Regions from separate parts of the Priestia sp. ST2 genome, predicted to be linked through region 2. Evidence: riboswitches for the same ligand, from Rfam matches in the RefSeq annotation. Region 2 holds a riboswitch; the other holds the start of a gene.
The links. A riboswitch is a leader RNA that binds a small molecule or an ion and turns the genes downstream of it on or off. The one in region 2 is predicted to bind S-adenosylmethionine.
Positions count from the first base shown of each region.

Region 1: another riboswitch for S-adenosylmethionine. It lies ahead of AC0KUU_RS13220 (trans-sulfuration enzyme family protein); the one in region 2 lies ahead of AC0KUU_RS14300 (hypothetical protein).

Region 1 covers NZ_JBVVNT010000003.1:141,351-157,178, forward strand. The annotation lists gene putP (sodium/proline symporter PutP) at 1-1,343, shown strand, start outside; gene AC0KUU_RS13205 (SIMPL domain-containing protein) at 1,444-2,103, shown strand; gene AC0KUU_RS13210 (hypothetical protein) at 2,166-2,432, shown strand; gene AC0KUU_RS13215 (trans-sulfuration enzyme family protein) at 2,615-3,796, opposite strand; gene AC0KUU_RS13220 (trans-sulfuration enzyme family protein) at 3,780-4,925, opposite strand; SAM riboswitch class I at 4,997-5,114, opposite strand; gene AC0KUU_RS13225 (hypothetical protein) at 5,281-5,943, opposite strand; gene AC0KUU_RS13230 (spore coat protein) at 6,013-7,110, opposite strand; gene AC0KUU_RS13235 (CotH kinase family protein) at 7,340-8,425, opposite strand; gene AC0KUU_RS13240 (CotG/ExsB N-terminal domain-containing protein) at 8,597-8,983, shown strand; gene AC0KUU_RS13245 (hypothetical protein) at 9,128-9,274, shown strand; gene AC0KUU_RS13250 (YppG family protein) at 9,306-9,719, opposite strand; gene AC0KUU_RS13255 (YppF family protein) at 9,949-10,143, shown strand; gene AC0KUU_RS13260 (hypothetical protein) at 10,270-10,440, shown strand; gene AC0KUU_RS13265 (YppE family protein) at 10,780-11,130, opposite strand; gene AC0KUU_RS13270 (hypothetical protein) at 11,176-11,430, opposite strand; gene AC0KUU_RS13275 (hypothetical protein) at 11,658-11,759, shown strand; gene AC0KUU_RS13280 (DUF2515 family protein) at 11,771-12,766, opposite strand; gene recU (Holliday junction resolvase RecU) at 12,840-13,439, shown strand; gene AC0KUU_RS13290 (transglycosylase domain-containing protein) at 13,503-15,828, shown strand, end outside.
Region 2 covers NZ_JBVVNT010000003.1:344,898-360,725, reverse strand. The annotation lists gene AC0KUU_RS14320 (M48 family metallopeptidase) at 1-304, opposite strand, end outside; gene AC0KUU_RS14315 (methyl-accepting chemotaxis protein) at 566-1,810, shown strand; gene AC0KUU_RS14310 (GNAT family N-acetyltransferase) at 2,339-2,845, shown strand; gene AC0KUU_RS14305 (amidohydrolase) at 2,893-4,047, shown strand; SAM riboswitch class I at 4,110-4,211, shown strand; gene AC0KUU_RS14300 (hypothetical protein) at 4,280-4,522, shown strand; gene AC0KUU_RS14295 (M20/M25/M40 family metallo-hydrolase) at 4,991-6,604, shown strand; gene AC0KUU_RS14290 (VOC family protein) at 6,623-7,420, opposite strand; gene AC0KUU_RS14285 (CotG/ExsB N-terminal domain-containing protein) at 7,568-7,951, opposite strand; gene AC0KUU_RS14280 (GNAT family N-acetyltransferase) at 8,065-8,511, shown strand; gene AC0KUU_RS14275 (MFS transporter) at 8,810-9,979, opposite strand; gene AC0KUU_RS14270 (hypothetical protein) at 10,154-10,348, shown strand; gene AC0KUU_RS14265 (NCS2 family permease) at 10,380-11,681, opposite strand; gene AC0KUU_RS14260 (sensor histidine kinase) at 11,901-12,851, opposite strand; gene AC0KUU_RS14255 (LytR/AlgR family response regulator transcription factor) at 12,869-13,567, opposite strand; gene AC0KUU_RS14250 (ABC transporter ATP-binding protein) at 13,743-14,480, shown strand; gene AC0KUU_RS14245 (ABC transporter permease) at 14,482-15,648, shown strand; gene AC0KUU_RS14240 (hypothetical protein) at 15,763-15,828, shown strand, end outside.

The sequences.
Region 1 (15,828 bases), 200 kb from region 2:
CTGCGCTTTCAGCTGGCGCTTCAGATATGAGTGGATGGATGTTAATGGGGCTTCCAGGATCCATGTATGTGACAGGTCTTTCAAGTTTATGGCTTGCAGTAGGTTTATCTATTGGTGCTTATTTAAATTATTTAATCCTCGCTCCGCGTCTTCGCACTTATACGGAAGTAGCGAATGACTCCATTACAATTCCAGACTTTTTTGAAAATCGCTTTGGCGACCATGCCAAGATTCTTCGAACCGTATCAGCGATTGTTATCTTTATTTTCTTCACTCTTTACACTTCAGCTGGTATGGTATCAGGCGGACGATTATTCGAATCGGCATTTGGTGTGAATTATCAAATTGGCTTATTTGTAACAGCATCTGTTGTTATTGCCTACACCCTTTTCGGTGGATTTTTAGCCGTTAGTTTAACAGATTTTGTTCAAGGTGTTATTATGTTTCTTGCCTTAGTTTTAGTACCTATTGTAGCTTTCACCAATGTTGGAGGCGTTAACACAACAATAGATATTGTACAGGACATTAATCCAGCATACCTTGACATTTTTAAAGGTACGACCGTTTTAGGTATTATATCTTTCTTAGCCTGGGGACTTGGCTATTTCGGACAGCCTCATATTATCGTTCGCTTTATGGCTATCTCTTCTGTTAAGGAGTTAAAACCCGCACGTCGTATTGGAATGAGCTGGATGATTATTTCTATTATTGGTGCTATGCTGACAGGACTGGTTGGGATTGCATATGTAGAAAAAACAGGTATGAAATTAGCAGATCCTGAAACTATTTTTATTAAATTTGCGGATATACTCTTCAATCCGTTAATTACTGGATTCTTATATGCAGCTTTACTAGCGGCAATTATGAGTACCATTTCTTCTCAGCTGCTTGTAACGGCAAGCTCTGTTACAGAAGACTTTTATAAAACATTTTTCCGACGCAAGGCCTCTGACAAAGAGCTTGTAACGGTTGGAAGAGCTGCAGTTTTAGGTGTTGCAATTATTGGCATTTTGCTTTCTTTAAAACCTAGTGATACGATTTTAGGACTGGTTGGATATGCTTGGGCTGGATTTGGTTCAGCTTTTGGTCCTGCTATTTTACTAAGTCTTTACTGGAAACGTATGACTCGATGGGGAGCACTTGCAGGGATGATTGTAGGTGCTGCTACAGTATTAATTTGGGTAAATACTCCATTGAAGGATGCCCTTTACGAAATGATTCCTGGATTTTTCTTAAGCTTGCTGGCTGTTATTGTAGTAAGTCTGTTAACAAAAAAGCCTTCAAAAGCTGTAGAAGATCAATTTAGAAACATGGAAAGCGTATTAGAACAGCATACAAAATAGTAAAAAAAGTACACAAGTCGTAACTTGTGTACTTTTTGCTTTTAATGCAAGCCATGTTGTCATATATATGTACTAAAGACAGATTAAGGAGGGTTTTTACATGCAACATTCTTATTTCCCTTACGAACCTACACAGCAACTGCGCGTAGATACACAAAATAGAGAAATTAAAGTAATTGGTGAAGGAAGTGTTTCAGCAGTTCCAAATGAAATTTCCATGACGATTGGAACCCGCACGGAAAACCGAGACGTTCAAGAAGCCTTAAAAGAAAATTCAGCTGTTTCAAATACTTTGCTGCAAGAAATAAAAAAACTTGGAATCAATGACCAGCAAATTGAAACAGCTTCGTTCACCATAAATCCTAAATATGATTACAGTGATGGAAAATCGACTCTTACTGGATACGAAGTACAGCACTTATTTAGAGTAAGAGTACAAGATGTAAAACAAGCTGGCGATGTCTATAACGCTACTTTTTCAAGCGGCGCCAACGTAGCGCAAGATCTTCAATTCCACGTTACAAATGATGATAAATATGAACAAGAAGCGATAAGTAAAGCTTTGCTTAACGCTAAAGAAAAGGCCTTTACCATTGCCAACACGCTGCAGCTCCCTATTAACCAAATCCCCATTTTAATCGAAGAAGGCCCCGTCTATCAGTCATCTGGCTCCTCGCCTAAGTTATTAGCAGCCTCTCCCCCTATTCAAGCTCAGTCCTTGACTGTATCTGCTTCTGTAAAAGTTACGTACACGTATTAATACTTATGGTAAACTATAGATTATTATAATGAAGAAACTAATCTAAAGGAGCTCTTTGCACAATGACTTCTGAACATTTACTAGCAGCTTATCAAACCCTATGGTTGAACCGTTCGTTCGCTTCTAAACAAGCCATGACAAGTGAAGATCAGCTTCACGAAGCCATTATGAAGGATTTAAAAGATGAAATGACTCATCCACGCGTCCGGCAAACACCGTATGTAAAATATCACCTTGGCATAAAAAGAATTCTAAACAGCAGTCTTTCCTCTGATGAAAAAGTTGCGCTTACGTCCCTATACACAAACCTTTTAGATAGCTGTATATAACGGATATCAATCCAGTGTAAAGACGAACAAATGGGATAAAGGAGCTGAACCGCTAGAAGCAACGAAATAGATGAAACCTACGTTCACCGTGACAACAAAAAACAAGAACTATTAATCAGTAATTTTGATTAATAGTTCTTGTTTAACTTTAACTACAATACTTTTGTCCCAGTCTCTTTTCTTTATTTAATTAACGCCTTTTCTTCTAAGCTTTGAAAAACAGCGTTAAAGTCTTGCTTCAAATCCTCAAATTCCTCTAACCCTACTGAAAGGCGAAGAAGTGAATCAGTAATTCCTTTTTCTTCACGCACTTCTTTTGGGATACTCGCATGAGACATTGTTGCAGGATGCGTTAGAATGGATTCAACTGCACCTAGACTAACGCCAATTGAAGCCAATTTGACTCCTTGTAAAATATGTCGCGCTACTTTTTCATCCTGTACTTGGAAAGAAATCATAGCTCCGTATCCATTTGCTTGTTCTGAAATCAGTTTGTGGTCCGGATGACTTTTTAAGCCCGGGTAGTATACACGGCTCACTAGAGATTGTTCTTCAAGCCACTTTGCAAACTGCAGCGCTGTTTTTAACTGCTGATCTAAACGAACTTTTAATGTCTTAATTCCTCGAAGCAGTAAAAAACAATCCTGCGGTCCTAAGATAGCACCAAAAGCATTTTGTACAAACTTTACTTCTTCTGCTAGCTTTTCATCGCTTACCACAACTAGACCGCCAATGACGTCACTGTGACCGCTGAGATATTTTGTAGCACTATGAATCACAATATTTACACCAAGGTCAATCGGCTGCTGTAGATAAGGTGTTAAAAACGTGTTATCCACAATTGTAAGGAGGTTGCGCTCCTTCGCCAAACTTGCTACTGCTTTAATATCCGTTACCTGTAAAAATGGATTTGAAGGGCTTTCGATATAAATAGCCTTCGTATCTTTTGTGATAGCTTCTTCTACTTTCTCAACCTTCGTTGTATCAACAAAAGTTGTTTTGATACCAAACTTTGAAAATAATCGTGTTAATACACGATATGTCCCGCCGTACGTATCATGTGAAACTAAAATTTCATCCCCTGATTCAAAAATAGATAACACCGATGAGATAGCAGCCATACCTGATGAAAAAGCAAAACCAGCGTATCCATTTTCTAGCTGAGCAATGGTGTTTTCTAAAGCCTCACGAGTTGGATTTCCTGAACGAGAATAGTCATAGCGGCCGTTGTTCGTCTCATCTTCTTGGTTAAATGTAGATACCTGATAAATAGGTACGTTAACCGCTCCAAAATGACCGTCAATTCCTGTATTTGCATGAATTAAGTTCGTACCAAATCTATGTTTATTATTGTTGGTATGCATCAAATGCCTCCTTCAAATCTTTAATTAAATCATCTGCGTGCTCAATTCCAACTGATAACCGCAGTAAACAGTTTGTTACTCCGACACGATTTCGAATTTCTTCCGGAATATCAGCATGTGTTTGACGAGCTGGGAATGTCATTAAACTTTCCACGCCTCCTAAGCTTTCTGCAAATGTAATAACTTTGACATTTTCTAAAAGTACTGACACGATGTCAGGGTGTGAGACAGCAAAAGAAATCATGCCTCCAAATCCAGTTGCTTGTTTCTTCATGATTTCATAGCCTGGATGTGTTTCAAGACCAGGGTAATACACTTTTTCCACGAGATCATGAGCAGTAAGCCAATTTGCAATTTTCAGTGCATTTTCATTATGCTTTTCCATACGAAGCGCTAGCGTTTTAACACCACGTAATAACAGCCAGCTATCCTGTGGACCTAAGATTGCCCCAGCTGCATTTTGATAAAAACGAATTTTCTCTCCTAAGCTACTACATCGAGCGACTACAAGACCAGCAACTACATCATTATGACCCCCAATGTATTTGCTTGCACTATGTATCACAATATCTGCTCCAAGCTCTAAAGGACGCTGATAATAAGGGGACATGAAGGTATTGTCAACGATGGTAAGCAAATCATGCTGTTTAGCTAACGCAATTGCTTCTGGCAAATCAGTCACGTGCATCATTGGATTCGTAGGTGTTTCAATAAATAAAGCTTTCGTATTGGGACGAAGCGCATCTTTTACTTGTTCGAGATGGGCTGTGTTGACGTACGAAACAGTAATTCCTTGCTCTGAAAAAATTTCATTTAGTACTCGGTACGTTCCTCCGTATAAATCCTCTGATACAATTAAATGATCTCCGTTTTTAAATAGTGCTAAAACTGCCATTACACCCGCCATTCCTGAAGCGAATGCTACTCCTACTTCTCCTTTTTCCAAAGCAGCAATTGCTTCTTCTAATGCTGTACGAGTAGGATTTGCCGTACGTGCATAGTCAAATCCTGTACTTTGCCCTAAAGCAGGATGAGCAAATGTTGATGCTTGGTAAATAGGGGTTGTAATAGAACCTGTTGAAGGGTCACGACCTACTCCTGAACGAACTAATAAAGTTTCAATTTTCATCTATTTCTCTCCTTAACTCAAAATAAAAAACACTCTTCACAGATGGAAGAGTGTTCGTTTATACACGATTTCTCTCATCTGTTAGAACAATACTGATGTTCCACAGGAATTAGCACCGTTCAAATGAATGTTTCATTTGATGGTTGCCGGGCATCGCAGGGCCAGTCCCTCCGCCACTCTGGATAAGAGTTCTATATAATTGTTGGTGGTTAACGTTTGTTGTTAATAACTTTAATAAAGATTTTCTATATTGTCAACATAATTTTCTAAAAAATTTAAATCGTCTCATTTGTTTATTCAATATACTTGTCCTGATAAACACATAAAAAAAGAGACGAAAGCGAGGTCTCTTTTTTTAAGGCAAGTGTACAGATTTTACGTGAGCTAACTTCCAATACATACTTTCTCCATTTGCCGTAATTAGTTCAACAATATTATTAGAAACTTCTTTAAGTACGCCAATCTTTTCTGATTGATCCCCTAAATCTAATACGACCAGCTGATTTTCATATTTTTTAAGCTGCTCTTCAAAGTTTCTGACAAAAGGTGCAGAGGCGGGCCTTACGGGGAGCTCTTTGTCACTTAAAGAATAAGGGGTTAACTCATTACTGTAAGGGGTAAGCCATTTCAAATGATGCAGAGAAACAAAGACATTTTTATACACTGGAGAATAAAACACAAGATAATCATTCAGCACGCTTGTGATATAGCCATGCAATGATTTCCCTCCCGTTACATAAATTTCAATAAATTTCCCTTTTGCCTGCTGTAAAATATTACGATAAGAAATCCGCTGACTTTCTTCTATCAAATTCTCTTCTATTTCACGTAAAACCGTATAGTCTTCTTCGGATACTTCCCGCAAACGATGCATGTGTAAAAGAGGAATATACAAATAATCATGTCCATTATACAAAACCATAATATCTAATCCAAGATCAATAAGTCTGCCAACAAATCTCGTTTTACCTGAAATATCCAACTCCACAATTTTATTGATATAATGATTCATACTCATACTCATTCTCCTCCTTTTTTCTATATGTTAGAAAAGGTGCTTTATAAGCACCTTTTATGTTCCATTTCATCATGCTTTCCAACGATAATTTTTCGTTTTAATAACTTTCTCGGCCGGTGCTGAAGAGCGTGAACCCGTACGGCGTCCTCGAGAGCGATCGTCTGTGCGTCCACCCGTACGGCGTCCTCCCGAGCGATCGTCTGTGCGTCCACCCGTGCGGCGTCCTCCCGAGCGATCGTCTGTGCGTCCACCCGTGCGGCGTCCTGTACGTTCTCCCGTACGGCTTCCTGTACGTTCTTCTGTAGACTTCGCAGCTTCAGCCTCTCCATTTTCTTCTGTTTCTTCATTATTTTGATTGTTATCGTTTTGCTTAAAAGCCCCTTTTGCTCCCACACAAATGGTTTTAACGTGTCTTGGCTGTAAGCGTAATACTTGATTATTCTGCACAAGTGTAAATGTACCATTTCGGCTTTGTACTAACACGCCCTCTACAGCTTCAGGTCCTCCATTATTGATTGATACCCATTTATGAGAAAGGTGGGCAAAAAGATCGTTAAAGCTTTTGGATTTCATATATTCTGGTTCTTGGCTCACTAAGAGTTCATTTGCAGATTGACTAGTTTGATCTCCGTTGTTGTTTTGATATTCACTCACACTCTTAACGTGTTCAGTATTAATATAGACGACACCGTCGTCCTCTGTGAGTAATACTATATAAGCAGATTCAAATGAACCTAAGACATCAAGAAGCTGACCTGCTTTTTTCTCAGGTCCACCTTGGTTAACCTGCACATATTTAGTTTTCATCAATGATAAAGTTGTAGCAAAAGTTTTTCCTCGATATAATTCTAATTCTGCGCTAATTCCAGTAAACGTTTGTGCCGAATTTGACATAGTATCTTCAGTGATACTTTTTACATGCGCTAAGTGATAATATACAAGTGTATATTCTTGTTGATTATTATTTTGGTTGTTTTGGTTGTTTTGGTTGTTTTGGTTGTTATTTTCACCATTATTGTTATTATTGTTGCTTTCCACTGCTAAGATTAAATAATCTGATTGCACGTCAACCAAATAACCTGTTTTAGATTCAGGTCCTCCACGATAAACGGTCACCACTCTTCCTTTTAGGGGTTTGAAGTGAGAAGAATAGCCTTTATCAGGCATTTGTATATTTCGGCTGCGTTTTTGGCTTGATTTTTGGCGTGGATTTTGATTTTGCCCTTGTTCTTGGCCATAGTAATAGTTACTCATTGTTTTTCCTCCTTATTAGTTATCCTTATTGGTCATTCATACTGTATATATACGTATCATGTACAGCTATTGATTTCCTGCATTTGCCTATTATTAACAAAATCCACTGTTGCCTATAAATTGCCTATAAATCTACCTCTTTTTAAAGAGTCAAAAGGTTATTTTCAATATATGCTGTTCGTTCTTTTATAAAAGACAGCATAAATTCCGGTTCTTTGTGAAATTGTTCCAAGTTATCTTTTACGTAAGGATCTTTTAATACATAAGGAGCAATATACTCATGCAGTTGATAAATGATTGGTTTCATGTATTCTATTGTAAATTGATTATTTAGAACATTGTTCATTTTTTGAATATACCGCTTTTTAATGCTGTTCACGGCCAGTAAGCGAGCTGTAAGCGTATTAAATCCTTGTGCGCGGACATAGTCTCCTTCCATTACTTTTCCATTTACATCTCTTCCCCAAGTTGCATCATAATCCCATGGAATCAGTTCAAAGCGCCCGCTTTCATGATTTAGATAGAGGGCATAGTTATGGACAAAACCGTCGTAATTCTGCATACAAATAATACCGACTAACCAAGATAAGTAGCGGTCGACGTTCAGGTACTTCTCAATATTCTGTTCGAATTCCGTATTTGTCCACGTATTAAGATTAAATATAAACTTTTCTAATTTTTCCTCATCCCCTTCTTTCACTGCTTTTTCTTCATATCCAGATAACAAAGTTGTTTTCGGCCTTTTATCCAAATCGCTCATCAAAGAAAAATTAGCATCTCCGTCCACTGCATAAAATATGGATCCATCCGCTAAATTTCTTTTTTTCAAAAATAGTTCATCTACCGATTCGAGTTGAAGATATATTCCTTCATTTTTCCCATTAATCTTAAGAGTGACAAACTGAGAATGAGGAGATAAAACGTCTAAAGAAGAGAAAAAATCGAGGGACAATTTGTTGCGCATAAGCGATGGATCTTTGTATTCAGCGTTTAGGTGTATTTCTTTGGCTCGCTGAAATATTTTTGGAGAATAAAATTCAATATAATATGACTTTTTTTTCATCTTCCGAATGTGGGAGCCTCTTAGCAGCAAATCAATATCGTAGCGTTTTTTGTTAAACTTCATCGTTGCCTGAACCGCTTCTTCTGACCAAATATCTCTTTGCATTTCCTTTAAATCTTTTACATTCACAAACAGAGCGTATTGAGGGATTTCTTTTTGCTTCATTATTCGACCACCTTTCTTCAATTATTAAAGTATATGAAGGGTAAATTCTCCATGATACCCCACCTCATCAACTATTTGCGCAAACTCCACTTTTGACTCATATCAAGGACAAGCATCAGTGCGTATTCTATTAATGCAAGACCTAGTCCAATTGACAAGGAGGTTTTTGTATTGCATATTACACCTGAAAAAATTAAAGAGGCTGCTGAAGCCCTGGAATGTACAGAACTGAAATCTTTTATGTTTCAAGAGCCAACTGCCGGTCCACTAACAAAGCCGCGTCGCTCTTCTCGTAGCACTGGCCGCTCTCGTCGTTCTACTCGTCGTTCTACTCGCCGTTCTACTCGCCGTTCTACTCGCCGTTCTACTCGCCGTTCTACTCGCCGTTCTACTCGCCGTTCTACTCGCCGCTCTCGTCGTTCACGTCGTTCTACTCGCCGCTCTCGTCGTTCTACTCGTCGTTCACGCCGTTCTACTCGCCGCTCTCGTCGTTCTACTCGTCGTTCACGTCGTTCTTCTCGTCGTTCACGTCGTGCTCGCCGTTCACGCCGCTCTTAATTTCTCTAAACACTCATCTTTATTGCAAAAAAAAGCCGAAGAACCATGAGTGTCTTCGGCGTTTTTTTCCACTTATAGTAGGGCACATTTGGAAATATACTAAGATGGGATGTTATTCATTTTACATAGAGAAGGAGAGGTTTTATGAAAAAAAGCAAGCATCAAATTTCAACTTCATCAACAACAGATGTCGAAGAAGTCAAACGTTTAAATGCTCAGTCTGGATTAACTTACAATGAAGTATTTACACTTCTTGGAGAAACCTATTTGAAAAATCAAAAGAAAAAATAATAAGCAGGGACTAGAAAACACCTTCTAGTCCTTATACTTTGAAAATCCCGGAAAACCCTTTAACTAGGGATGTTAATTGGTTCATGGCTCCCATCATCTGCCCCGCAGTATTCATCATCTTGTTCATATCGTAATTGCCATCACTCGATTTAAACTGAGACATTAATGACTGAAATTGAGAAGGCTGAGGCTTTTGTTGCTGAGCTTTAGGGTATGGATTAAAAGGCGCACCTGCATTATTGTACATGGGCTGCTGGTACATTCCGTTCATGTAGGGAATTTGCTGAGGACCAAAAGGCATTTGTTGCTGAGCGTACGGATGTTGCGGCATATAAGCTTCCGTCCATGGCTGCTGATGATACTGCGGAAATGGATGTACCTGACTTAAATCAAAACGTTCTGGTTGATGTTGCTCATAATACGGATAATGCTTACTTGTATACATGCAAAATCAATACCTCCTTTTTAATATTACATAATATATAGTATGTATGCAGAAATAAGAGGTGACGTTCGTCTACTTGTACTTTTGGAAAACACATTCAAAAATATGTAGGTTTCTGTCGAAAGTTTAAATTTTTCAAAAAAACGAGATTATTTAAATATATGGTACGATAAGAACAAGTGATACTACGATACGTAGTGGCACAAATGGGGATTAGGAGGGAATTTACATGTATGTGAACGAACTTCAAGAAGCTTTTATTGCGGTGAAACAGTATGAGCCGCAGTCAAGTAATGAATTACTCGATTTTGCTCAGCAGCAATATTTAAAAGGTTTTTTAACTCCTATGAATTACAAAGCCGCTGTACGTGAACTCGAACAAATTGGAGCTACTAAGCCCGATTTTAGTGCACAAGATGATTAATTTTTTTTACTACCACCGAGAAATCGGTGGTTTCTTTGTTTCCTATAAAGTGGACACATACTTCTTTTTTGACTTGTTTATACTATAAAAGCTTTAACGTAGTATTCAATAAAGGAGGTCTATCTCATGAGTCGTGGAAAACATTTTGATCATAAAAAGCAAGGCCAAAGTGCAGTAACTAAAACAAATAACGCCGTTGCTTCTAAACATACTGAAAAAGTTGATTATCATATCGATACAGTCGCTTCACAAGATCACCCAGCTGTTTCTATCCAATCTCAAAAAGATTTTGATTAACTTTTTTGATTGATATGATAAAAAGAGGCTGGGACATAACAAAATGAATCCAATCTTGAGACGAACAAATGGGATACATGAGCTGAACCGCTTATGACACCGCAGTTGATCTCCGTGCAAGGCTTCGCTTTCCGCGGGAGTAGGAGTCTTCGCCTTGCTCTCCAATCAACTGCTAGAAGGAACAAAACAAATGAAACCTATGCTTCTCATCAAAAAAAAAACGAACTACGAATCAAAAATTTTGATCGATAGTTCGTTTTTCATTTCGTGTAAAATACTTTTGTCACAATCTCATACATAGAAAATCCCCACCTTATAAGTCTCAACGGAAGGCCGGGATTAATTATTCAATATCGACTCGAGCACATACTTATTTGAGTGATACATCTTTTTAAATCGCTTTTCTCGCGTCTCGGGATAAAACGACTGTAGTACAACGTTTTGTAAATTTTCTTTTAACGTCTCTACTTGATTAACATGAATATATTTTGGTCGCTCTTTCTTCAGCCATTCCGTTACGAGACTAGCCCATTCATCAAGTTCTTTGAAGAAAATATCTCCATAAGGCTTTACTTCTTCAAAAAATTTCACTTCATAATTTTCTTCCTGTTGAATAGACGCTAATCGTTCTACAGCTACTTCATTATATTGAAACATGATCTCCGTACTTTTTTTCACATCTTCATTCATCGTTATTCGTCACCTCTACGATGACTATTGTAACATAAACAGTCTTTATACTGTATGAAGAACCATTTCTCTTCGGCTTCTATTCCATTCTGTTTCGGAAGGCATGCTTTCATACACAGCTACTTCAATTTCTTGCAGTGATTGGTCAATGCGATGAACTTGTTCCATATATGTTTCTTCACAATGTGTAAATGCTTCATTTATAGATGTAGACATCGTTTTATCCACTAAATCTACTTGCTCTAGTAAGCTATCTAATAAAGTCATCATTTCGCTTGTTTTAACCATACTTTGTTTCATCGCCATCCCTCCAAATTTTCCTTTGCATAACGTATTCTCTCTTTTCTTCATTGTCCCTTCACACATGACAAAACTAGTTTCTATTCGTCAAAGAAAGATGTTTTCGACATTTTCATTTATGGTGAATCGAAAGTGAACATATTGAAAACACTAGTATAGACATTTCAGCTAAGCAGATACATTCCGCTGCTGAACGTTTATTACAACATGATAGGAGGTGCCTAGATATGGCCAACAAACAGCAAAAATCACAGCCTAAAAATAAGCCTGAAACAAAAACCTACGGTGATCCTAAAAAGTTAAACGGTCCTAACCAGCCTTCTACTTAAGAACAAAACGGTCACTTGTGACCGTTTTTATTTACATTAAATACTTGCGCTACTTTCATTAATATATACAGCTGCTTTTGCTTTTGAAGATACCACTTTGTAAAATGAACTTTCTTTGGAAAAGACGGCTTTTTCATGAGCTTTTGTTCCTCTTTTTTCGTTAAAAACCACTCTTCTCTCTTCTTTTCATGATGTCTAATAGCCGGATACACCTTTCGAAGAGCAGGTGTACGGCAGCTGGTTTTATTCACAAAATACTGCTCATAATCGTATCTCGAACCCGTATGCTTTGTTTTCAAAGAAAATTCATAAAACAAGGGATAATACTTTTCATGAAATAATAAAGCCGCTAATTTCTTCCCCAAATCAATCCGATTATTTACTTTTGTAAAATCATGAACAGAACAACCGTATAATTCCCCTTTTGTAGTAGGAAAAAGGACGGAACTAAAGTGGAATATATCTTGAAAAAAAAACAGCGTACTTTTAAACACTCTATCTTGATAAAAAGGCTGTTCAATAACGGGCTGTTGAATAACATGCTGCTCATTCACAATTAACGCATGAATAAGCTGCAGTTCACAAGGTCTGTGCATAAATTGTCTCCACTTCTCTTCGATAAAAGATGAAACATTTAAATAGGGAAGTAAATGAACGTAAGAGACATGTTTTTTACGTGAAACAGCATACAATAGTAATTGCGGGAAGACATCTTTAAAAATAAGCCAATTTGCTCTTTCATACGTCAAAAATAATAAATCGCGCGTTTGCTTTGATAACGCTTTTTTCATGTTTTCCCCTTGCAAATCACACATATTCCATCCTGCGTTTCGTGACACCATACTTGCGAGAAATGCCCACTTTACTTCAGGATATCTATGATAAAAAGTTGCATAAGCCTGGGTTCTTGATATATTATCAATATTCAGCTTGTCTGTGGTTTTTTTAATCGCCGTCAACAGCGCTTGTTCCGAACTATTGAGTGACATCTCTTCATCTTCTTTCATCTATTTTTATTTGTAGGATTTGGTATAATAGAATTTGTTTGTTTAATAGATTTACACTAAAGGAGTGATGGTTATGATTCGCTATCCTAACGGAAAGGCCTATAAGCCATTGAATACCAGCAGTCCTTCCCCTAAAAAGCTAGAAGCTAGCTATAGCAATCGTGGTATGACGCTGGAGGACGATTTAAACGAAACAAACGAATACTATGTTTCAAAAGGAATAGCCATTGTTCACAAAAAACCAACCCCTGTTCAAATTGTAAAAGTAGACTATCCGAAGAGAAGTGCCGCTGTTATTAAAGAAGCTTATTTTAAACAGGCTTCTACTACAGACTATAATGGAGTCTATAAAGGAAAACACCTTGACTTTGAAGCAAAAGAAACGAGAAATAAAACCTCATTTCCGCTGCGTAATTTTCATGAACATCAAATTGAACATATGAAGCAAATTGTGAAACAAAACGGGATTTGTTTCGTTATATTAATGTTCTCTACTTTACAAGAAATATACTTGTTCGAAGCACAGTTCCTTTTTCCTTATTGGGATGCCATGAAAAAAGATGGACGAAAATCAATCCCTAAGGCAGATATTGAAAAAAAAGGACATTTCATCGAACTTGGTTACCATCCGAGAATCGATTACATAAAAACTATAGATAAATTATACTTTTAAGAGTATGATATATATGTTTACGGAAATCATTCTCTTACAATGCGTTGAAAGGTAGGAGTTTTTATGTCAGATAATTATCGCTCTCGTGAAGAACGACGAAGAGCTTTGAATGACAACAAACCAGAAGGTAAATCTCAAGGAAAACCGAAAAAGAAGAAAAAAGGAGGCCTATTTCGTAAAATTGTTGCCGCAGTTTTACTGATAGGAATCATAGGGCTCATTGCCGGAGTCGGAACTTTTTTTGCTATGATAAGCGATGCTCCAAAAGTTGATGACTCGGTATTAAAAAACTCTTTTTCATCTAAAGTATATGCAAACGATGGAAAGACAGTTGTAAAAGAAATTGGAGCTCAAAAACGTACATATGTGCAATACGATGAAATCCCTCAAGTCGTCAAAAACGCATTTATCGCTACGGAAGACGTTCGTTTTTATAAACATCATGGCGTCGACTTTTACCGAATTGGCGGAGCATTAATGGCGAACTTTAAAAACGGCTTCGGTGCTGAGGGCGGTAGTACGATTACTCAGCAAGTGGTAAAGAATTCGTTCTTATCACCAAAGAAGACGGTTAAACGTAAAGTACAAGAAATGTGGTTAGCTTACCAGCTTGAGCGTAAATATTCCAAGCAACAAATTCTTGAAATGTATTTAAACAAAATATATTTCGCATCAGGTGAAGTATACGGTATTGAACGAGCAGCTGAGAAATTTTACGGAGTTAAAAGCGTAAAAGATTTAACTCTTGATGAAGCTGCTATGTTGGCAGGCTTACCAAAAGCGCCAACTACTTATAACCCAGTTACAAACCCAGAGAATGCTACTAAACGCCGTAACACAGTATTAAACTTAATGGCTAAGAACGGCTTTATTACACAAGCCGAGGCAGACAAAGCAAAACAAGTAGATGTACAAGCTCACTTAGCTAAACAAACTGAATCAACATCTAAGTACGATGTATTTATTGATCAAGTAATCGAAGAAGTAAAAAAGAAAACAGACGCAGATCCATTTTCTGCGGGCTTAGAAATTTATACAACGCTTGACACTAATGCTCAGGACTATGTGGATGATGTGATGAATAACAAAGTAGTCAACTTCCCGAATGATAAATTCCAAGCAGGTCTTGTCGTTGTAGATAATGAAACAGGCGGTATTCAAGCAATTGGAGGCGGACGTAATCGTGTGTCAGGCGGCTTAAACTTTGCAACAAATATGAGACGCCAGCCCGGCTCAACCATTAAACCGATCTTAGATTACGGCCCAGCGATTGAGAACTTAAAGTGGTCCACTGGACAACCGATAAAAGATGAAGAATATCATTATTCAAACGGCACGCCAATCCGAAATTTCGGACGCAATTATAAAGGGTGGGTTTCAGCGCGTGAAGCTTTAGGACGCTCACTGAACATCCCTGCTTTAAAAGCGTTTCAAGCAACCGGGGCAGACAAAGCAAAAGAGTTTGCTACGGGCCTTGGGCTAAAATTAGACGAAGAAGACGGCGAAGCTTATTCTGAATCTTATTCTATCGGAGGCTTCCGTACAGGTGTTACACCGCTACAAATGGCTGGAGCCTATAGCGCTTTTGCAAATGAAGGTATGTACAATGCACCTCATACAGTGACAAAGGTAAAATTCCCAGATGGAACAGAAATTGATTTAACACCAAAATCAAAACGCGCAATGCAAGATTACACGGCATTTATGATGACGGACATGATGAAATCTGTTGTAAACGAGTCATATGGTACAGCTCGTGCTGTTCGTACACCTGGATTAGAAATTGCGGGTAAAACCGGAACTTCAAACTTTAGTGCTGACGAGAAAAAACGATACAACATTCCAGACGCTGGTGAAAAAGACGTTTGGTTTAATGGGTTTACGCCAAACTATACGATTTCCGTATGGACAGGCTATGAAACTGCTAAAGACGGCTATATTTTAAGTCCTAATGAAACAGGCATGGCAAAAAATATCTTTAAGCATGTTATTACTCATATTTCTGAAGGCAAACCTAAAGGAAGTTTCAAGCAGCCGGACAGCGTAGTTGAACGTTCCGTGGAAAAACCAACGGGCAAAGACTTAAAACGCCCAAGCGGCTCTACTCCTTCGAGCTTAATTACTAAAGAATACTTTGTACGCGGTACTGCACCGACAAAAGTATCTCAAACGTTTGTGAAGAAAGAAAAAGAAAAAGAAGAAAAGAAAGAAGATAAAAAAGAGGACAAAAAAGAGAAAAAAGATAATAAAGATGTGAAGCCAAAAATTACTGCTTCGTATAGCGGAGGAGCAATTTCAGTTAACTGGTCAGCGTCAAACGCAGCCAGTGATACGACCTTTACAGTCACAATGTCATCTCCTAACGGTTCTGAACAACTCGCATCTGGCG
Region 2 (15,828 bases):
AAGAACCAGTTTTAGCTGCAGAAGCTGCTGCTTTAGGAGCCTCTTTTTTAGCTGTTTCTTTTTTTACTGCTTCTTTCTTTGGAGCAGCTGGCTTTTCCTCAGCTGGCTGTGAACCGTTTAGTTGTTTTAAAATCCATGTTGCTTTGCGTGCGATGATTGAACGCACATTGTTTTCATTAAGACCTCTTGGGATAATAACTTTTACCCCTTCTTTGTCACAAATTTGCACCGTGATATCGGTTCTATTTGGAACGACTTCAATTTTGTAGTCAATTGTTTGATTGCCTGTTTGATACGTATACATAAAATTTTTCGTACTCCTTTCTACAAATCTTCATTTTATAAGCAAAGGTAGAGTTTGGTCAAATGAAAGAATAATCAGACAGTTATCAACTGCTGTTGCAGCGCCTTGCAGAATGAAATGTATTCCAATATTTAGTGGAAAAGCGCCAATAATAATTGTTTCAATTCTTCTTTAGTTTTTACAAAAAAATATAAAAATATGCCGATACTACTAATATAGATTAGACATTCTATGTCTTTAGATTGTATAGGGGATGAAAAAATGAAAAAAGCTTTTCAAAGTTTACGCATGAAAATGCTATGTATGATTGCAGCCATGATGGCCATAACATCTACTGTAATTGAAGTAACAAATTATTATCTTATTGTGAAACAAGAGCAAGCAGCTTCGATTACGCTAGTGATTACATTTCTGTTTGTTTCTTTTACAACTACCGTGTTCTATTTTATCATACGTCGCTACATAATTGCGGTTGAAAATTTGTCAAAAACAATGAAAGGGATTTCAAACGGTGATTTATCTGTAGATCTTGCTCCTTTGAAAGGGAAAAATGAGATTAGTACACTCATATCTTCATTTAATGAAATGATGATTCACATGAGAATGCTGCGTCAGAAAATAAGTAAAACAAAGAGCACGGTCAGTCATTCCTCAGAGCAACTGTTTGCAAGCATGGAGGAAACAAAAACAGCTGTGACAGAAGTTACGATGTCGATTCAAGAAATTGCTGCGGGTTCTGATAAGCAGTTGCTAAATGTGGTTGAAACCGAGCAAGCTATGGTGGATATGGCCAAGCTCCTTCAGAAAATGACTGATCATTCTTCAAGGGTACAGCAATCAATGAACAGAGCCTCTGAACATGCTTCCACTGGAAATGTTTCGGTGAAAGAGGTGACGGACCAAATGAATAAAATCTATGAATCAGTTAAGATATCCACTAGTGAAGTAAAGGGACTCGAAGATCGTTCTACAGAGATTGGACGAATTATTGACACGATTACAAGAATTGCTGAACAAACAAATCTTCTTGCACTTAATGCTGCTATTGAAGCTGCAAGAGCTGGGGAACATGGAAAAGGCTTTGCTGTAGTAGCAGGAGAAGTACGTAAGCTAGCGGAAGAATCTAAAACGTCCGCTATACAAATCAGTCATCTGTTACAAGAAATTGAAGCGCAGGCAAAGCAGGCTTATCAAAACATGGAAGTCAATACAGAAGAAGTCACACTTGGTATTGCCACTGTCGAAGATGTAAATGAACAATTTTCCACAATCATGGAAGATGTTTTTGCTGCTCAAGAACAAATGAACAAAATGACAAAGGCAACAGGAGAGATTGATGGGTATTCGTTCAAGGTAATGGAGTCTGTCATGGGCCTTTCAGATGTTGCTAAACAAGCAGCTGCTTATGCTGAAGAAGTAGCTGCGGCTTCACAGGAGGAGTTAGCATCTATAGAAGAACTTGTGGTGTTGGCAGCTACTTTAAAAGCTACGGTAAGTGAATCCTGAAGTTGATTTTGGTATATACGTAATGAGGCTGTGAAAAAAGTATTTTCGTTGCAGGAAGATCCGAACGATGAATGGAGATTCTTGATAGAGAATCCAACTTCGTTCAGATCTTTTCATGGTTATGTTGGACGTAGGTTTCATGTATGTAGGTGCTTCTAGCTACTGGTTGGAGGGCAAGATGAAGACTTCTGGGGGAAAAGGGGAAGAGGTGAGCCACCCAGGAGCATAAGTGACGAGGAGGCTTAGCTGCCGCCTGCGGAAAGCGAAGGTTTGCACGAAAATCGACAGCGGTGTAACAAACAGTCCAGCTCATGTATCCCATTTCTTCGTCTTCAGCTTGGAGTGATTTAGTTATGTCTCAATCTCTTTTGTTTTATTTATACCCTTTATAGAAAACGATAAATAGAATTGACACGTTATAAAAGCAGTTGTATAGTGAGTACGCAAGGCGGCAGTCTGTCTTTTTTAATTCTTAGTAAACTTATAAGTTAAATAAAATATTTAAGCACTGCATAAGGAGACGAAGAGATGAAAAATGAATTCCGTTTGGCAACAAATGACGACGCAGATAACTTATTGAACTTAACTCTACAAGCATATAAGCCTATTCGAGAGCTAGGCATTCCTTTCTTAGCAGCTACTGCTGATCTTGCCCTGGTTAAGAAAAATATTTCTCAAAACCTTTGCTATGTATATGAAGAAGATAAAAGAATCGCTGCAACTGTGTCTATACGAATGCCTTGGGGAGAACATCCAGGTCCGTTTGCTGTTCCGCATCTTTGGTGGTTTGCAGTAGACCCGTCGTTTGCCAGGAAAGGCGTTGGATCTAAGCTGCTGCATCTAGTAGAGGAAGAGATAATAAAAAATATGTTTAAATCAACAGGTGTGTCTTTAGGAACAGCAAAAGAACATCCTTGGTTAGTTGAGATGTATGAACGAAAAGGATATGTTCAAGCTAAAGAAAAGCGCCTTGCAGAAGGTTATACGACCGTATTTCTTTATAAAAAATTCAATAAGGTACACTCTTTGTCGTAAAAGATAGAGAAGTGATCCAAATTAAGAAATGTGAAAGAGTGATAAATATGACAGATCAATTACTACTAAATGAGTTAATAGACATACGCCGTGAGCTGCACCGGTTTCCAGAGCTTTCAATGAAAGAATATGAAACAACTAAACGTATTAAAAAGTGGTTAAGGCACTATGATATTTCTATAGCGGATGCATTCCAATTAGACGTAGGGACAGTAGCAGAAATTGTAGGAGGAAAGCCGGGACCTACTATCGCTATTCGAGCTGATATTGATGCGCTGCCAATTGAAGAAAAAACCAATCTGCCATTTGCTTCTGAAGTGAACGGTGTTATGCACGCGTGCGGCCATGATTTTCATACGGCTTCTATAATCGGAGCAGCTATCCTTCTTAAAGAGCGTCAGCAGGAGCTTTGCGGTACGATTCGATTTATCTTTCAGCCAGCCGAAGAAACGGCTTCAGGGGCAAAAATGCTAGTTGAAAAAGGTGTGCTCGAAGGAGTGGAAGCGATATTTGGGATGCATAACAAACCGGATCTTCCTGTAGGAACCATTGGGATCAAACCGGGACCTTTAATGGCAAGCGTTGATCGTTTTGAAATTGACGTCAAAGGAGTAGGAGGTCACGCGGGTATTCCTGAAAAAACAATAGATCCGATTGCTGCTGCTGGTCAAATTGTTACTAGTTTACAAACCATTGTCAGCCGTAATCTCAGCCCCTTTCAAAATGTTGTTGTCAGCATAACTCAAATCCACGGAGGGAGCTCGTGGAACGTCATTCCTGACAAAGTAACGCTTGAAGGAACGGTGCGTACCTTTCAAGAAGAAGCGAGAGAAAAAATACCGGCTCTTATGAAACGAACTGCTGAAGGGATTGGCGCAGCTTTCGGGGCTTCAGTAGACGTTAAATGGTATCCATATCTTCCTGTAGTCAACAATGATGATAAGCTGGAAAAACTGGCTATTAAAGCGGCAGAGGATCTTAGTTATCAAGTCGTAGAAGCTGAACAATCGCCTGGAGGAGAAGATTTTGCCGTATATCAGCAGCATGTACCAGGATTTTTTGTATGGATGGGTACAGCTGGAGAATATGAATGGCACCATCCTTCTTTTTCATTAAATGAAGAGGCATTACTTGTAGCAGCTTCTTATTTTGCTAATCTAAGCTTTCATTTTTTGAATTCATTCCATTACCGAAAAAATTAAAATATTTTTATTTTTCTATTTACGCGGATGGAATTGTTTGATAAAATAAATTTTAAATTAAAAAGTTATCACGAGTGGACGAGAGATCTGGCTCTTTGACTCCACAGCAACCTACGAATGTAAGGTGCTCCTACCAGCAAAGCATGTGCTTTGGGTGATAAAACGGGTGAAAAACTCATTTTGCATCAAAGCAAAATGAGTTTTTTTTATTTTTCTAAAAGGAGAGGGTTTTATGAGTCATACAGCAGTTGCAGCACATACAGGAGAGAAAGCATTAAAGGAAGCAGTGAAATTATTAGGAAAGCATTATCAAGTAGCTTATCGTGAGTTAGAAACATTTTATGAAATTGTGGTCGAAAACCATGTTCGTACATATGCTGTAGGCATAGATATTAAAGATATACAAAAAGCAAATGAACTAGAAATTTATTCATCATGCTGTTCCAAGCTTGAGCGAGTAGGCTGTCTTTTATAGAAGAAGTCTGCTCGCGCCTCTATTTTTTAAGTGTTTTTAAATAGAAAGCATGGTTTTTGACAAGCAAAGAATCTGGTGGGTATAATCAATACTCGCTAGGTTTTAAAATTAATCATAAATTGTCGAAATTTTTACACAAATTAAAGGTTACATTCGAAATGAATTGTGGTATGTTATAAAACAAGAATATTTTATGAAAGGAGCATTGAAATGGAAATGTCTCTTGAACACGGAAACGATGCAGGAAGCGAACAGCTTATTGATCGTATCCTAGACTTTTTAGAAGATGACCAAAAGTAAAAAAGAGTGTGCGGTGCTATCCCTAGCCGCGCACTCTTTTTTTATCATGTGCGTAAAGACAGCGCCATACTATGATACATAGGGATAGGATGAAAGGGTCTCTGTCAAAGGGATTGACGAATGGTTTTGTTTGATAGAAAATTTAGAAAAAGGAAAGAGATGAAGGGTATGTCGAACAAAACATCTTTGTATCAAACAAAAGAACAGTTAAAAAAACTTGTAAGCGAATTGGTTTCTATACCTAGCGTGACAGGAACGATGGCAGAAGTGGAAATGGCTGAATCGATAGCATCGTATTTATTGAAGCTGCCTTACTTTCAAAAAAATGAGCAAGTCGAGCTTCATTCAACAGGAGACGGGCGATCGATTGTTACAGCTTTTGTTCAAGGGAAAAATACGAACAAAACAGTTGTACTAGTAAGTCATTACGATGTAGTGGATGTACAAGATTATGGACAGTGGAAAAAGGATGCTTTTCACGCTGATACATTAACACGTACTTTTTATAACCATATGGAACAAGTTCCGGCGCACGTACAAAAAGATATGATAAAAGGAGACTGGCTTTTTGGACGAGGAACGATGGACATGAAAGCAGGCATTGCCCTGCATATCAGTATGGTTGAACGAGCATGCAACGGAGAGTTTGACGGAAACATCCTGCTGCTGTCGGTACCGGATGAAGAAGTAAATTCGCTTGGGATGAGAAAAGCAGTGCCTGTTCTTTTGGAACTTGCCCGCAAACATCAGCTGGATTTTTCTCTCATGCTAAATGCAGAACCGGTGTTCAGCCGCTATCCTGGAGATCAAACGAACTATGTGTACTCAGGATCGATTGGAAAAATCATGCCAAGCTTTTTGTGTTATGGAAAAGAAACTCATGTAGGGGAACCGCTAGCTGGTTTAAATGCTAATTTACTAGCTTCTTATTTAACAAAAGAAATAGAATTAAACGTTGATTTTTGCGAAAAAGTAAGAGATGAAACGAGTCCACCTCCTACGGTGCTGATACAAAAAGATTTAAAAGAAGAGTATTCAGTTCAAGTTCCGCACTCTGCCGTTGTATTATTTAATTTATTTATGTTAAACCGCTCTCTTAAAGAAGTAACAGATCTGCTGTTGAAATCGGCTGAAAAAGCAGCTTTAAATGTAAAAAAACATTATAATAAAGCCGCTAGGCAGTACGCTGAGGGAATGGAGGGTTCATCTCTTGACGTGAACGTATGGACGTATGAAGAACTTTATACTCATGCAGTCAAACAGCACGGAGAAAAATATGTGCACGAAATGGAAGCAGCACTTTTGGCACAAGAGGAGGATGACAGAAATAAAACCATTAAATTAGTAAACTCTTTAGCTGGTTTATGTAAAGAAGCAGCTCCGATGATGGTCTTATTTTTTACGCCGCCTTTTTATCCGGCCGTTTGTTCACATGATGATCCGTTTGTACAAGAGATTTTGTCAAACGTACGGGCAACTGCCAAAGAGCAATTCCAATTGGAGCTAGTTGAACAAAGTTATTTTGGCGGAATTTCGGATTTAAGCTATGCCAGCCTGCAGCATCCGCTTCATACATTTAACACGTTAGTAGCCAATATGCCCCTATGGAATAAAGGGTATCATATCCCGCTAGAAGAGCTAGAGGAGCTGAAGATGCCGGTGCTGAACATTGGACCGCTGGGAAGAGATGCGCATCAATGGACCGAAAGATTAGACGTTCAGTATTCCTTTGAAATTTTGCCTCATTTCATTTATCAAGCTATAAAAGAAGCACACAAATAAACATCCGTCCGCTGATGTTTATTTGTTGAATTTAAAAGAAGCTCCTTGTACGTTAATTTGTTGCGGTGTTAGAGCGTGATCCAATTCAACCAAAAATGGACGTTCTCCAACTTTTTTTAATGTATCATGGACAACACCTTGTGTTCCGCTGCAAAAAATAAGGTTTCCTCCATTGACATATAGTTTTTGACAACGTGCATCAAGTAAAGAGTCTTTGTAGCTTTCGCCAGACTGAACGTCCAGCAGTTTCGTCCACTTGCTGATGGATTCTTCGAGGTTATGTACAGCACAGTAAATATTTTTTAGCTGCAGCTGACCAGCTTGGTGGGAAGAAAGATCCGCTAGCTTTGGCTTGCGTTTTTCTTCTGGTTCACCCCATTCAATAAAAAAAGGAAGAGGCAGGGAATCGTGGTCAGCTTCAATAAAACACATTTTCCATTGAAGTCTTTCTCCATCATTGGTTTGGCGAGAACCCGCTACAGGACCTTTTACAGTGACGTTCTTGCTTTCCAGCTCTTTTATCAGCAAATCCATATCATCTGTACGAAGTGCAAATCGGCCAAAATGACCAAGCGGTGTATGTTCGTTAACAAGCTGCTGAATAAGGTCATTATCTGTAACGTTTTGAGCTAACGCGATATCTCTAAGCCCAAGCCATTCAATATAGCTGAGGTTAAAATAAGCCAACGTGTTAAAAGTGCCCCATTTTTCATGGATGCCGCCTTTAATGACATTTATTCCGTATTCGTTTAGTTCTTTCTGAGCTTTAATAGGATCAGGTGAAAAATGAACAAGATGATCAAAAGATAAGTGCATGGATAGGCCTCCTTTTAAGAGAGATTCTTTCCCATTATTATACGTTGTTTTCCTTTTCAAGAAGAGTAAAACGAATGATTATGTAAAATAAAAATCTTAAAAAAAGCAAGCCGCGTATGTTTTAAACTCGACTTGCTTTAGATTTATTTAGCGACGACAGCCATGCCCTTTAAAGCAGCAGCCAAATGATTTATTAAACCATGGGTATGAGCAGCAAGGTGAACCGCAGCGACAGCGGCGACGGCTAGAACGACGAGTAGAACGGCGAGTAGAACGGCGAGTAGTGCGGCGAGTAGTGCGGCGAGTAGAACGGCGAGTAGAACGGCGAGTAGTGCGGCGAGTAGAACGGCGAGTAGTGCGGCGAGTAGAACGGCGAGTAGTGCGGCGAGTAGTGCGACGAGTAGTGCGGCGAGTAGAACGACGACGAGAGCGTCTGTGAAGAGCAGTTGGCTCTTGGTACATAAACGTTTCAAGCTCAGTAGAAGCAATCGCTTCTGTTGCTTCTCTAATTCTTTCAGCAGTGATATGCATATAAACACCTCCTGGCTAATTCGGTACATAATACAATATGTACAAGGAAGGCGTTTGGATATAGTGAAAACATGGAATTTGTCTAAATTTGTGAAAGAAATGGAGTGGTTTTCATGCTTCAAATCCTCGAACATCAAAGAGTGGATATTTCTCTTCAAATAGTAGCTGTGCAAGTAGAAGCTTATCAAGAAGAAGCAAGGCTCATTGGTTTTTCAGATATTCCTCAGCTTACAGAAAGCAAAGAAGATATTATGAAAAGCAAGGAAGTGTTTATCGGAGAAATGATTGAAGGTAAGCTAGCAGGAGTGCTGTCGTTTGAAAAAGAAAATGAGCGATTAACGATTTGCCGCCTCGTTGTGCGTCCTCGTTACTTTCGAAAAGGAATCGGAAGCCGTCTTTTAACACATGTACTTCAAAGATATTCTGAATGTGAATGTATGGTGTCTACAGCCGAAAAAAATACACCTGCGATTAAGCTGTACAAAGCGCATCAGTTTTCAATTATAAAACACACTGCAGCTGCTGATAACCTTGTGTTAGTAACGATGAAAAGAGATTGATCCATCGCTAAATTAATCTAAAGACCAACAAATGAGCTACATGAGCTAGTAGGAATCGACTGTTGATTTCCGTGCAAGACTTCGCTTTCCGCGGGCGGCCGCTGAGCCTTCTCGTCGCTTGCGCTCCTGCCGGGTCTCATCTCTTCCTCTATTCCTCAGCAGTCTCCGTCTTGCTCTCCAATCAACACAGCTAGAATACTCATAACAATAAAAAAATCCGAACGCGCTGGATTCTCCATCAAGAATCTCGATTCACCGTTCGGATCTTCTTTCGACTAAAATAATGTTGTCCCGGCCTCTACGATGAGAGTGTTTGCTCAGAATAATCTAGAACTGTATGACGCTGAATCAGCAGTAAAGCAGCTAAAGTGACAACAGCTCCGATAATAAAGGGCAGCGTCATATTGAGTTTAAAGGCAAATGCACCAAGCAGAGGACCAAAAATACGCCCTAAGCTATCCATTGAGGCGGTTAGCCCCGAAGCAGAGCCATATCCTACTTTGGTTCTCATTGTAATTAATGAGAGGACACAAGGACGAATAAGGGCATTTCCTGCTGTAAATATGCACAAAAATAAGGTAGCATTAACGGCACTAGAAGATAACAAAATAGACGTAAATCCTATTGCTGAAACCAATAAGCCAATGGCCATCAGCTTTTTTTCATTTCCTTTTTTAAATCGCTGCAGCACACCGCCTTGAATCAGCGCTTGAGTTAAACCGCTCGCCATAAACATCCATCCGATTGTCGTAGGAGTAGCATTAATTTTCGCTATTTGAAAAAATTGAAAAGTAGCTTCTAAACCAGCGAGCGTAAAAGTGGCTAAAAATGAAAGAACATATAAATACTTCATAGCTCCTTGAAAATCTGACGTGAAGTCATGCCATCTCGATGTCTGTACTTTATCAACAGATTCTTTTCGTAAAGATTCTTTTAACGTAAAGAATGAGAACGCTGTCATAATCAGTGACAAGATACCAGAGATAACGAAGGGAACAAACAAGCCGAAAGATGAAAGGACGCCGCCTAATGCCGGTCCAAAAATAAAGCCTAAGCCAATCGACATTCCTAACAGTCCCATTGCTTTCGTTCGGTTTTCTTCATCTGTACTATCAGAAGCATATGCAAAAGCACAAGGAATAACAGCTCCTGCGAACAAACCTCCGATGATGCGCGACGTATACATTAAAGTCAGAGAGTTTTCTGCCACCGAAAAAAGAAAAAAGCTTGCGCTAAAGCCGAGTAAGCCCCAAAGTAAGATGGGACGCCGGCCTTTTATATCGGAAAGCTTCCCCCAAAAAGGTGCGGTAATAAAAGATGCGATCGAATAGCTAGCCATTAGTATTCCTAAATTGACCGTGCTTGCACCCGTGGCACGAATAACTTCAGGTACGATGGGGATGATCACTCCAAAGCCGACAAATACCATAAAAATAACAAACATTAACGTTCCAAGCTGTTTGTTCATATGCAATTAAGCCCCTTTCTCTGTAGAACATGCCGTGAGTTTAGTATACCAAATACAAAGAAGTTTTTTACGTATATTTGGTAAAAAGCGTTTTATTTACAAATGGATAACTATGTTAATATTTACCTGTTTTGCTGAGGATGATACAATTAAAAGAAAAGGGACGTGAAGCGATTGCCAATATGGATTGTATTTGCTGGGATCATAGGCGGTCTTTTAGGGTTTGGGGCGCTAGTGGATTATATAGCTAAGAAGAGAAGTATCGAATTAGATCCAGAAGAAGGAATAAAGAATGCTTCTGATGCAGAACAAATCTATGTGGAAAATTATCTTTATCAAACAAAAGAAAATAACAATCACTTTCAATAAAAAAAGCTTGGAGACGAATCTCCAAGCCTTTTTAATGCGGTAAAAAGATGAGCTGATAGAGAAATAAAACAGCAAAGACATACACAAGCGGATGGACTTGTTTGCCTTTTCCTTTTACCAGCTTCATTAACGGATAAGAAATGAAGCCTAGCGCAATTCCTGTTGCAATACTTGATGTAAGAGGCATCGCTAGAACAACTAAAAAGGCAGGGAACGCTTCATCAAAGTCATTCCAATTAATTTTAGCTACAGCACCCATCATCAAGCTTCCGACAATAATTAATGCAGGTGAAGTAATAGCTGCTACGCCAGAAACCGAGCTTACAACCGGACTAAAGAACGCTGCAACAATAAATAAAATGGCTACCGTCACACCTGTTAGACCTGTACGTCCGCCTGCTGCTACACCAGATGAAGATTCAACGTAAGCCGTTGTTGGGCTTGTACCAAATAAAGCTCCAATCGTTGTACCAAATGAGTCAGCAAGCAATGCTTGACGTACGCGAGGCATCTTATTACCTTTCATAAGACCGGCCTGTTGAGCTACTCCTACCATTGTACCTGTTGTATCAAAAATTGTAACAAGTAAGAAAGAAAAAACAACTGTGTACAGATCATGATGAATAACATCTCCAAAAGCAGCAAAAGGGTTTGAAATCATTAAGCCGTCTGGAAGGTGAGGAGAAGCAAACAAACCTTTATCAAATGAAAGCTGTCCTCTAAAGAAAGCAATTAACCCCGTAATAATCATACCGAAGAATAAAGCGCCGTTTACATTTAGCGTATATAAAATGATTGTAATCGCAAGTCCAATCAGTGTTAAAACTACTTTTTCAGACTGCAAATCGCCAAGTCCAATTAAATTTGACTTATTTGCAACAATAATACCGGCTGAACGAAGCCCGATAAAAGCAATAAATAAACCGATACCAGCACTAATCGCGTGCTTTAAATTGCTTGGAATAGCTTCAATTAATTTTTCACGAAACGATGTTAACGATAGGATGATAAAAATAATACCCGCTACGAATACAGCTGAAAAAGCAGTAGCATAGTCGATACTTCCATTTGAACCAACAACTAAAGCAGCAAAGTATGCATTCATTCCCATACCGGGAGCAATAGCGATTGGATAGTTAGCTGCAAGAGCCATCCATAGCGTAGCTACGACCGCTGAAATAATAGTAGCTGTAAAAACTTGATCAAAAGGAACGCCGGCGCTGGACAAAATAACTGGGTTCACAATGACGATATAAATCATGGTTAAAAACGTTGTAATACCAGCTAAAATCTCCGTTTTAGCATCCGTGTTATATTCTTTTAACTTAAACATAAGTAACCTCCAAAAATAACGAACATTAAAAGCAACATGATATATAATATTCGTTTTTTACTTGAAATGCAATAGATTTGCATATAAAAAATCAAAAACTAAAAAAGTGACGATAAAAGAGCTAAAACAAGTGTGAAATATTTCTTTTTTTCGGTGCTTTTTATAGTGTGTGCGTATAGAAGAGGCTCATACGAAAAAAAGCCGCTTGGGCTGCGGCGGCTATGTTACTTGTTTTGAGGAAACGACTATTGGAAATTTTATTTTAATGGAAAGAGTTAAATCGTGATACGTATATTCCAAGCGTCCGTGGTAGTTGGAAACAAGTTCAGAAATGATCCACGTGCCAAGGCCTTCGTGGCGTTCTTTCTTTTCTGTAACATGAAAAGAAGTAAACAAGTGATCTTGACGCTCTCGTGATAAAGGAGCGGTAGAATTGCTGACTTCTAAAATGTAAATGCCGCTTCGGATCATACTCGAAACGGTTATCTCTTTTTTCTCAGAAGAATGAGCGGCTTCTAAAGCATTATGCAGTAAATTCATGATGAGATTCATTTGGTCAAGGTGCTTTAAAGGCAGCTGTGATAACGGTGAATCTAATTGAACATTCATATGTATTCCCCACGTATGTGCTTGATTCTTGCTTTGATGTACAACAGAAGCAACGTGCGAATGTTCACCTTGAATATATGAATGGGTATCATTCAAAGCTTCAACGTAATCTTGAATATACTCTTGTGCCTGCTGTCTTTGATTTGTTTCTAGAAGATAGGATACGGCACTGACATGTTTAATAAAATCATGTCTTTCAGCCCTTAACGCTTGAAAAAGCTCATTGTTTTTTTGAATTTCACGTGAAGCACTGCTTTCCCGGTTGGCTACGAATATGTATTGTTGATAAGAGAAAAACATGTCGGTCATGTAACCAATCATTGCGATAACGGTTAGGGCAATGCTAAAAGGTGAAGATAGGCTAAATAAAAGCAGGAAAAAAGACGTCAGTACGATTGCTTTTTTTATAGTTAGTGAAGGAGCCGTTTGATATTTCTTTCTCCATATAAAAAATGAACCAATTATAAAAGAACTAAGTAGGAGATGTAAACTAACAGGCAGGTCTTTAAAAAAGAGGAGCACGAAAACAGTTAGTAAAACTAGTGTGTAAAATAGTTTCATTTTAGATAGTCCCTCCTTTAAAAGTATTCTTTTTGCAAGATGTCTAAATTTGTTTTCGTGATTAAAGCTGTTTTTTCGGTGCTTTGAAACATCACTGAGTAGGAGTGCTTAGTATACAGGGAGAAATTTTGAATATAGGAAATGTTGATAATAAAAGCTCGATGAGACCTTAGAAAATGACTCGCTGTTAATTCTTTTTCAATTTCGTTTAATGATTGATAGGTACTAAATTCTCCATTTGTCGTTATGATTGTGGTAGAGCGACCTGTTCGTTCTGCAAATATAATATCTTGTTTGTTCAGCACTTGCATTTCGGTTTTTTGTTTTAAAATAAGCTTATCTCTTGTGTCAGTTGATTGTTTTTTTTGATGAAAACGCTGAATGCCTTTTAACAGACGCTCTTTAGAATAAGGCTTCATAATGTAGTCTAAAACGTTGAGTTCAAATGCATGAACGGCAAAGCCGCTGTGCCCAGTGACAAAGATGACTTGAATATCAAGTGCGTAAGCATTGATAAAGTCTGCAAGCTCATAACCTGATAGCTTTGGCATTTCAATATCTGTAATTAATAAATCAATTTCATTTTTTTTAATTTCGTTATAAGCTTCCTCCGCGCTGCTAGTCGAAAAAAGGATGTCTATATCATCTTCTCTTTCTAAAGAAATCCTCAATTTCTCTAAATCATATGAATGATCGTCCACTAATCCTACTTTCATAAATAAAAACCCTCTTTGTTTCATTCTATTGGATATTACCACACTATTTTACCATGATTTACAAGGTGGAAAGGACGTTTCACGACATAAAAAACCCTCTTTATGACAAGATGGAAGATGCTGTATGAAAAATAAGCTAAGATATAGTCAATCACAGTAAAAGGGGAGAGCGGATATGATTGAAATCAAAGGTGTTACGAAATATTTTAAAGAAAAAAAGCAAACAATTGCAGCTGTTCAAGATATTCATGTAACCATCTCACAAGGAGAAATTGTAGGGCTATTAGGTGAAAATGGTGCGGGGAAAACAACTCTTTTACGTATGCTGTCGACTGTACTTGAACCATCGGAAGGTAATATGTTCATTCACGGAATTAACATTCATAAACAGCCGGATAAAATAAAACAAAGAATTGGCGTGCTTTTTGGCGGTGAAACAGGCTTATACGACCGTTTGACCGCTCGTGAAAACTTAGCTTATTTTGCTAAGTTTTATGGCATGAGCAAACATGAAACAAAGATAAGGATTGAGGAACTGGCCAAACGTTTTGGAATGAAAGACTACTTGGATCGCCGCGTCGGAGGCTTTTCAAAAGGAATGCGTCAAAAAGTAGCCATTGCACGAACTATTCTTCATAACCCGGACGTTATCCTATTTGATGAGCCGACTACAGGATTAGACATTACATCAGCAAACATGTTTCGTGAGCTTATTAAAAGTCTGCAAAGAGAAGGAAAAACGATTATTTTTTCCAGTCACATTATGGAAGAAGTGGAGATGCTGTGTCAGTCTATCATCATGATTCATAAAGGAAAAATGATTTATCAAGGAACAAATGAACAGCTTTATAAAGAAGAAGAAAGCACAGATTTAAACTATATCTTTATGTCGCGTATCGTGAGGGGGGCTTAATATGATTTGGCATATTTATAAAAAAGAGTTAATTGATTGTTTGCGAGATCGAAAGACGATTATCTTTAGTGTGTTGATTCCTATTTTATTAAATGTAGGGATTATCTTTTTTGCCGACAAAATGATGGCTAGTGATCAAACGGATTCTATGTCTGTAGCTGTTACAAAGAATTCTGATGCCAGTGTGATCGATTGGTTAAAAAACGATGACAACATTAAAGTAATTGAAAGTAAAAATCCACTCAGCGCTGTAGAACAAGGGAAAGCGTTAGCGGCGTTAAAGATACCAGGTAATTTTTCTTCAGAAATGCGTAACATGAAATCGCCAAAAGTTACTGTTTATATTGATTCGTCCAGTATGAACTCAGGCGCTACGGCGGATTATATACAAAATATATTAAATAAACATCGAGAAGCTATAGTTAACGAACGCTTAGGTCAATTAAATGTCAATAGTCAAATGATTGCTCCGTTTAATGTGGTTGAAAAAGGAGAGTCTAAGGAAGATGACGGCTCTTTAACTATGATTGCGATGTTTGCCCCAATGATTATCATTATGGGCGTTTTAGGTGGTATTCTTCCCTCTGCAAATGATATCTTTGCAGGTGAAAAAGAACGAAAGACGATGGAAGCTTTATTGATGTCTCCTGTCAAAAGAACTCAATTATTAGTTGGGAAATGGCTGACTATCTCTACATTCGGTATCATAAGCGGTCTTTTGTCGACATTGGCCTTTGTTTTGTCTGTGCGTTATTTAACAACGGTATTAAATAATGCACTGCAGCTTAAGGGGCATTTTACAACCTTTATTTTCTCATTTTTAGTTAGTCTTACTTTACTAGCGCTTCTAGGAGCTATGGTATTATGTATTCTTAGCCTTTTAGCAAGTTCGGTTAAAGAAGCGCAAAGCTACACATCCCAGATTATGATGGTAGCGATACTTCCATACTTTTTACTGATGGGAAAATCCGTACACGAACTGCAGCCAAGCGGATTCTTAATTCCTATTTATAACGTATTTGCACTTATGAAACAGCTTCTCTACGGTGTCTATGACATGCAGAGTCTTGCCTATACAATAGGAAGCTTATCGGTTTGTACGGTTGTTTTATTTGCGGTTGGTTATACGATGTTTACCAAAAGCCGCTGGGTGCTTGGTAAAGGTTAAGAGACTGGACAAAAGTATGTTAGTTGAAGGAAGATTCGAACGAGTAATCGTTCGGATTTTTTTATGGGAATGGTGAACGTAGGTTTCAAGTATGTAGTTAGCTGCTTCTAGCTGTTGATTGGAGGGAAAGACGGAGACTCCTGCAGGAAAAGCGGAACAGGTGAGATCCCACAGGAGCGG